Regions from separate parts of the Edwardsiella tarda ATCC 15947 genome, predicted to be linked through region 2. Evidence: predicted binding sites of a transcription regulator. Region 2 holds the regulator's gene; the other holds the start of a gene.

Region 1 (3,417 bases), 680 kb from region 2:
CACCCTCAAACGCTTAATCAGCCGCGTGGCGCCCAGTCCCTCCAGCGTGCTGATCGTCGGTGAGAGCGGCACCGGTAAAGAAGTGGTGGCGCGGGCCATCCACCAGTTGAGCGATCGTAACAATAAGCCCTTCATCGCCATCAACTGCGCCGCCATTCCCGACCAACTGCTGGAGAGCGAGCTGTTCGGCTATGTGAAGGGGGCCTTCACCGGGGCTTCGGCCAACGGTAAGGTCGGCCTGATCCAGGCGGCTAATCACGGTACGCTATTCCTCGATGAGATCGGCGACATGCCCCTCACGCTGCAAGCCAAGCTGTTGCGGGCCATCGAGGCTCGGGAGGTTCAGCCGATCGGCTCCAGTAACCCGGTCTCCGTCGATATCCGCATCATCTCGGCGACCAACCAGAATCTGGAGCAGTACATCGCGGAGGGAAAATTCCGCGAGGATCTCTACTACCGCCTCAACGTCATCCCCGTCGCGCTACCGCCACTACGCGAGCGTAATGGCGACATCGAGCTGCTGATCCACTACTTCCTTAACCTGCATACCAAGCGTATCGGCCTGGTCTACCCGGGGATCTCCCCGCAGGTGATGATGTTACTCAAACGCTACCGTTGGCCGGGTAACGTACGCGAGCTGAGTAACCTGATGGAGTACCTGATCAACGTGGTGCCCAGCGGCGAGGTGATCGATACGGCGTTGCTGCCGCCGAACCTGGTCAATGGCCAGGTCACGCCGGTCTACCGCGAAGACAACAGCCACTATCAGAGTAGTGTGGCCTGCGATGACCATGGCAGCACGGCGCTGGAGGAGATGGAGAAGCAGATGATCCGCGAGGCGCTATCACGCCACAGTAACAAGAAGCAGGCGGCGGAAGAGTTGGGGATAGGCATCGCGACGCTCTACCGCAAGATCAAAAAGTATGAGCTAACGACACCGTAATGCACCGAGTGGGCCCATCCAACGGGCCCACTCAACCATGTAGCCAGAACAGGCCGGCGACGAACATGGCAAACAATAGCGGTAGGGCCAACACCACAAGCTCGACCATACGCTGGCCTGGCCGCACACTTTCCGGCGTACTGCGTGCCAGGGCGAGCGCCCCCACCAGCAACGCCAATAATGACAGAAGGCCGGCAAAGGCCGCATCGGCCAGCAGTACCGTCATCTGCCAGCTTCGATACGCCTGGGCGGAGAGCGCAGCCTGATAACGCCCCGTCTCCAGCCACTGCCAGAGCAACAATACCCATGGCATCAGCCAGGCACCACTGCCCACCATCCAGGAAAGTCGTCGTAATACCATCACACCCTCTCAGCTCGCCGAGCCGCAGAAATAGTAGGCCATCTCCACCGCATCACCCTTCACGATGCTTCGCCACGCCTCATGGCCGATTACGCCAAAGAAAAAGCCCCGCATCGCGGGGCTCTCTGACCGTCTACCCGCGCGATCAGAACGGGATATCATCATCGAAATCCATCGGCGGCTCGTTGCTCTGCGGTGCGGCCGGTTGTGCTGGCGCGGCATAACCCCCCTGCTGCTGACGAGGCGCGGATTGCCCACCGCTGAAGGCGGCGCCTTGCGGCTGCTGCGGCTGGCCCCAGCCCCCTTGCTGGCCTTGGTTACCTTGGTTACCCATCGGAGCCCCGCCACCCTGACGTCCCCCCAGCATCTGCATAGAGCCGTTGATGTCGACGACGACTTCGGTGGTATAGCGGTCCTGGCCGCTCTGATCCTGCCACTTACGCGTACGCAGTTGCCCCTCAACGTATACCTGAGAGCCTTTGCGCAGGTATTCGCCGGCGATCTCCGCCAGCTTGCCGTACAGCGCAACACGATGCCATTCGGTGCGCTCTTTCTGCTCACCGGTCTGCTTGTCACGCCAAGATTCAGAGGTCGCCAGCGTCAAGTTGGCAACGGCACCGCCGTTCGGCATATAACGGACTTCCGGATCCTGACCCAGATTACCGATAAGAATCACTTTGTTTACGCCTCTGCTGGCCATATCGACTCTCCTGATGAAGTAAATTTATTCAGTCTAAACGGTAAATTCTAACACGCCAGCGGCGCTTGAGCACTCTCGATCGTTTCTGCGGCGCACGCCGTAATCCGTCAGCGGTACGGCTATTGAATACTGGATATTCATTCAGTTTTGAATATGTCATAATTATTGATCACGTTTGTGCACGCAGAGATCGATAACTGTTAATCCGGGAAGTCGGTAATGGATAAAATAGAAATACGGGGTGCTCGCACCCACAATCTCAAGAATATCAACCTGATCATTCCCCGCGACAAACTGGTGGTCATCACCGGCCTGTCCGGATCCGGTAAGTCCTCTCTGGCGTTCGATACGCTGTATGCCGAAGGACAACGGCGCTACGTCGAGTCACTCTCCGCCTACGCCCGCCAGTTTTTGTCGTTGATGGAGAAGCCCGATGTCGATCATATCGAGGGCTTATCACCCGCCATCTCCATCGAACAAAAGTCAACCTCACATAACCCACGCTCTACCGTCGGCACCATCACCGAAATCCATGACTATCTACGTCTGCTGTTCGCCCGTGTCGGCGAGCCACGTTGCCCGACGCATGGCACGCCGCTGGCGGCGCAGACCGTCAGCCAGATGGTCGACAATGTGTTGGCGCAACCGGAAGGTAAGCGTCTGATGCTGCTGGCGCCGATCATCAAGGATCGCAAGGGCGAACACAGTAAGACCCTGGAAAACCTGGCGGCGCAAGGGTATATCCGCGCGCGGATCGATGGCGAGGTCTGCGATCTCTCCGATCCGCCGAAGCTAGAGCTGCAAAAGAAACACAGCATCGACGTGGTGGTCGATCGCTTTAAGGTTCGCCCTGACATGGCACAGCGCCTGGCCGAATCATTCGAGACCACGCTAGAACTCTCTGGCGGCAGTGCGGTCGTGGCCGATATGGACGATCCCCAGGCGGAAGAGTTGCTGTTCTCCGCCAACTTCGCCTGTCCTCTGTGTGGCTACAGCATGCGGGAGTTAGAACCGCGCCTGTTCTCCTTCAATAACCCGGCAGGCGCCTGTCCGACCTGTGATGGCCTGGGTGTTCAGCAATACTTCGATCCCGATCGCGTGGTGCAGAATGGCGAGCTCTCGTTAGCCGGTGGTGCGATTCGCGGTTGGGATCGCCGTAACTTCTACTATTTCCAGATGCTGCGCTCGTTAGCCGACCATTATCATTTTGATATCGAAGCGCCTTTCGACTCACTGAGCGAGGCGGTACGGAAGGTAGTGCTCTACGGCTCAGGCAAAGAAGAGATCGAGTTCAAGTACATTAACGATCGCGGCGACACCACGGTACGCCATCACCCCTTCGAGGGGGTGCTGCACAACATGGAGCGCCGCTATAAAGAGACCGAGTCCAGCGCGGTACGCGAGGAGCTGGCG
Region 2 (3,417 bases):
CCTCAACCGCATAGGCGAAACCGTCGAGCGCGTAGGCGGTGAAGGTCAGCAGATTCATCAGCACCGCATTGACCGCGACCACGCTGGCCCCGAGACGCGCACCGATCACCGTCAGTGAGGCAAAGCAGATCTGCAATAGTAGCGAGCGCAGCATGATATCGCGGTTCAACGCCAGCAAACGGCGCAGATCGCCGCGCCAGGCGTGATGGAAATGTTCCCGCCGTAATCCACGCCGCCGCATGACATGCAGCAGCAACCCCACTCCCAATAACAGGGTGACGTAGTCGGCGATCAGGGTGGCCCACGCCGCACCGGCTACCTTCCAGCCCAGACCGACCACGAACCAGAGATCCAAAACGATGTTGACCAGGTTGCCCGTGACCAGCAGAAGGACCGGCGCCCGGGCATACTGCACCCCTAACAGCCAACCGAGGATCACCAGATTGGCCAAGGTCGCCGGTGCGCTCAGCCAACGAATGCTCATGAAGAGCTGCGCCTGAGCCTGAATTGCCGACTCGGCACCGACGATATGCAGAACCCATTCGATCAATGGGCCACGCAATACCACAATCGCGCCACCGGCCAGCAACGCCATGAGCAGGGGCTGAACCAAGGCTCGAGCCAGGGCCGGACGATCATCTGCGCCGTAGGCTTGGGCACATAGCCCGGTGGTACTCATACGCAAAAACAGCAATAACATGAACAGAAAGGTCGTCGCCATGCTGCCCACTGCTACCCCGCCCAGATAAACGGGTGAATCTAAATGGCCGATCACCGCCGTATCCACCACCCCCAGCAGGGGTACAGAGACATTGGATAGGATCATCGGCAACGCCAGGCGCCATAACGCCTTGTCCGCCTGCGGGAAACCTCGCATCCCTCCCCCTTATCAAGCTAGCCCGCGTTGACCGCGGCAAGCACCATAAAAAAACCCCGCGCACTCGATGTCCGCGGGGTAGAGAAATGACGGCGTGAATCGGCCGAGTGGAACCAAAACGGCTCAAGCCTGGGGCGATTTAGATCCAGTCGCCGTTACGGATCACTCCCACTGCCAGCCCCTCGATGGTGAAGTTCTGCTCGCGCAGATCGACGACGATGGGCTGAAAATCGCTATTTTCCGGCAACAATTGCACCACATTCCCCTGCTTTTTCAATCGTTTTACTGTGACTTCATCTTCAATGCGTGCCACAACAACCTGGCCGTTGCGTACATCCTGAGTCTTGTGCACCGCCAACAGATCGCCATCCAGGATGCCGATATCGCGCATCGACATGCCATTCACCCGCAACAGAAAATCGGCACTGGGTTTAAACAGCGAGGGGTCGACCTGGTAATACCCTTCGATATGTTGCTGCGCGAGCAAGGGTTCACCCGCGGCGACCTGACCGATCAAGGGCAAGCCAGACTCGTCCTCCATCAGCAGACGGATACCGCGTGAGGCGCCGGAGACAATCTCGATCACCCCCTTGCGCTGTAACGCTTTCAGGTGCTCCTCGGCAGCATTGGGCGAGCGGAAGCCGAGGCGCTGAGCAATCTCGGCACGCGTCGGCGGCATGCCGGTTTGCTCGATATGATCGCGAATCAGATCATAGACCTGCTGCTGCCTGGCCGTTAATGCTTTCATTCCGCCCCCTGTTCGTTTATACAGTTTTGCTGTGAGTATATACAGGTAGCGGATAATTTAAAACCGTGAAATACACAAAACAGCGGGCCCTAGGTGCGATCCCCGATAAGCCCCCAGCGCGCTATCAACGTCAATTTTTACTCTGTGCGCGGTAGATGCGCTGTGGGCGCCCCACCTTGCCGTAGACGATCTCTGCCACGATCTGTTGGCGTGCGGCGCAAAACTCTAGGTAACGGCGCGCCGTGGTACGGCTCAGCATCAAGCTCTGCGCCACGCTCTCTGCGGTATGGCGTGCCTGCTCATCGACGAATAACGCCTGCACCTTCTCCAGCGTCAAGGCATCGATGCCCACCGGCAGATCCTCTTTGCTGTCGCCGCGCGCATAGGCGTTATACATGCTATCGATCTGACGTTGGCTGGCATTCTGGCGCCCACTGAGCATGGAGTGACGCTGCTGATAACGCTCCAACGTTTGTCCCAAACGTTCGTAGGCGATAGGCTTAATCAGATAGTCGAAGGCGCCGCTACGCACCGCCTCGGAAACGGTATTCATGTCGCTGGCAGCGGTTGTCAACACCACACCACCAGGGTAACGTTGTTGAGCCAACTCATGCAGGAGTTGTACCCCTACCCCATCGGGCAAATAGTTATCCAATAAGATTAAATCCGGGTGAAAGCTTTTAATCATCGCCCGAGCTTGCGCCAGATTACCGGCCAGCCACAGTTGACCACAGCCGGGGTGATTACGAATAAACTCCGCGTGCATCTCAGCCAGTGGAGTCTCATCCTCGACGATTAATATATTGATTTTATTCATGCTCACTCTTCACCTTCGGGATAAATACAGAAAATAGGGTGCCATAGGGCTGGTTATCCTCCAGCGTAATGGTGCCCCCGCAACGTCCCACATAGCGGGCAATCAGGTAAAGGCCGATACCATGTTCCCCCGGTTCCTCCACCTTGCTACTGACGCCCTGCTCAAAAATTTTATCTTTCAACGCATCCGGCACGCCGCATCCTTGATCGGCGACCTCGATAATGACCTCCGCCCCCTCATCCGACAAGTACACCTCGACGCTCCCATTGCCCGCCGGGTTCTTCAGACTCGCATCGAAGGCGTTATCGAGCAGGTTGCCAAGCACCGCCGCGAATTCTGTACTATCTAAACCGCTGGGCAGGGCATGCAACTGGCTGCCTTCGACAATCGTCAACGTCAGCCCCAACTCGCGCGCCCGATGCACTTTACCAAACAACAGACCGGCAACCACCTTATCGCTAAAGGCATCGCGCAGATGATCGATCAACTGCTGTTGCTCCTGCGAGGCTCCGCGCACCATCTCTAACGCACGATCGTACTCCTTCATCTGTAGCAACCCGCTGAGGGTCGACATCCAGTTAAGATGCTCATGACGCACGGTGCGCAGGCTATCGACATACTGCCGGATCTGCGTCAATTGCGCATTCAGCGTATTGATATCATCTTTACTACGGAAACTGATGATCGCCCCAAGCAGGGTATCACCATCGCCGGAACGGATAGTGGCCCGATTGGCGATCACGTTCAAACCATTAAAGGTCAGAATGGCATCGCGCCGATCTTCATCGATACGATCGGTAAAGAAATCTGCCGGTGAAACGACCTGACTAATCGGCTGCCCCAGCCACTGGCGTCCCGGGGCACTCAGCCCCAACATTTTGCGGGCATTACGGTTTATTGCCGTGATCTGCCCCTCAGGATCGACGGCGATCAGCCCCTCGAATACCGCACCAAATAGCGCCTCCATCTGACGCA

Evidence for each region. The regulator LexA, encoded in region 2, represses DNA repair genes until DNA is damaged. The targets are predictions, from matches to a motif close to TNCTGTATGTACATACAGNA.
Region 1: a site for LexA is predicted at 2,132-2,151, ahead of uvrA (excinuclease ABC subunit UvrA). Genes of this name have one in related genera too.

What each region holds. Positions count from the first base shown of each region.
Region 1 covers NZ_CP084506.1:350,636-354,052, reverse strand. Annotated here, with positions in the region: gene DCL27_RS01750 (sigma-54 interaction domain-containing protein) at 1-943, shown strand, start outside; gene DCL27_RS01745 (hypothetical protein) at 975-1,304, opposite strand; gene DCL27_RS01740 (single-stranded DNA-binding protein) at 1,450-2,004, opposite strand; gene uvrA (excinuclease ABC subunit UvrA) at 2,224-3,417, shown strand, end outside.
Region 2 covers NZ_CP084506.1:3,308,214-3,311,630, forward strand. Annotated here, with positions in the region: gene dinF (MATE family efflux transporter DinF) at 1-877, opposite strand, end outside; gene lexA (transcriptional repressor LexA) at 1,017-1,625, opposite strand; gene dpiA (two-component response regulator DpiA) at 1,756-2,442, opposite strand; gene dpiB (sensor histidine kinase DpiB) at 2,435-3,417, opposite strand, start outside.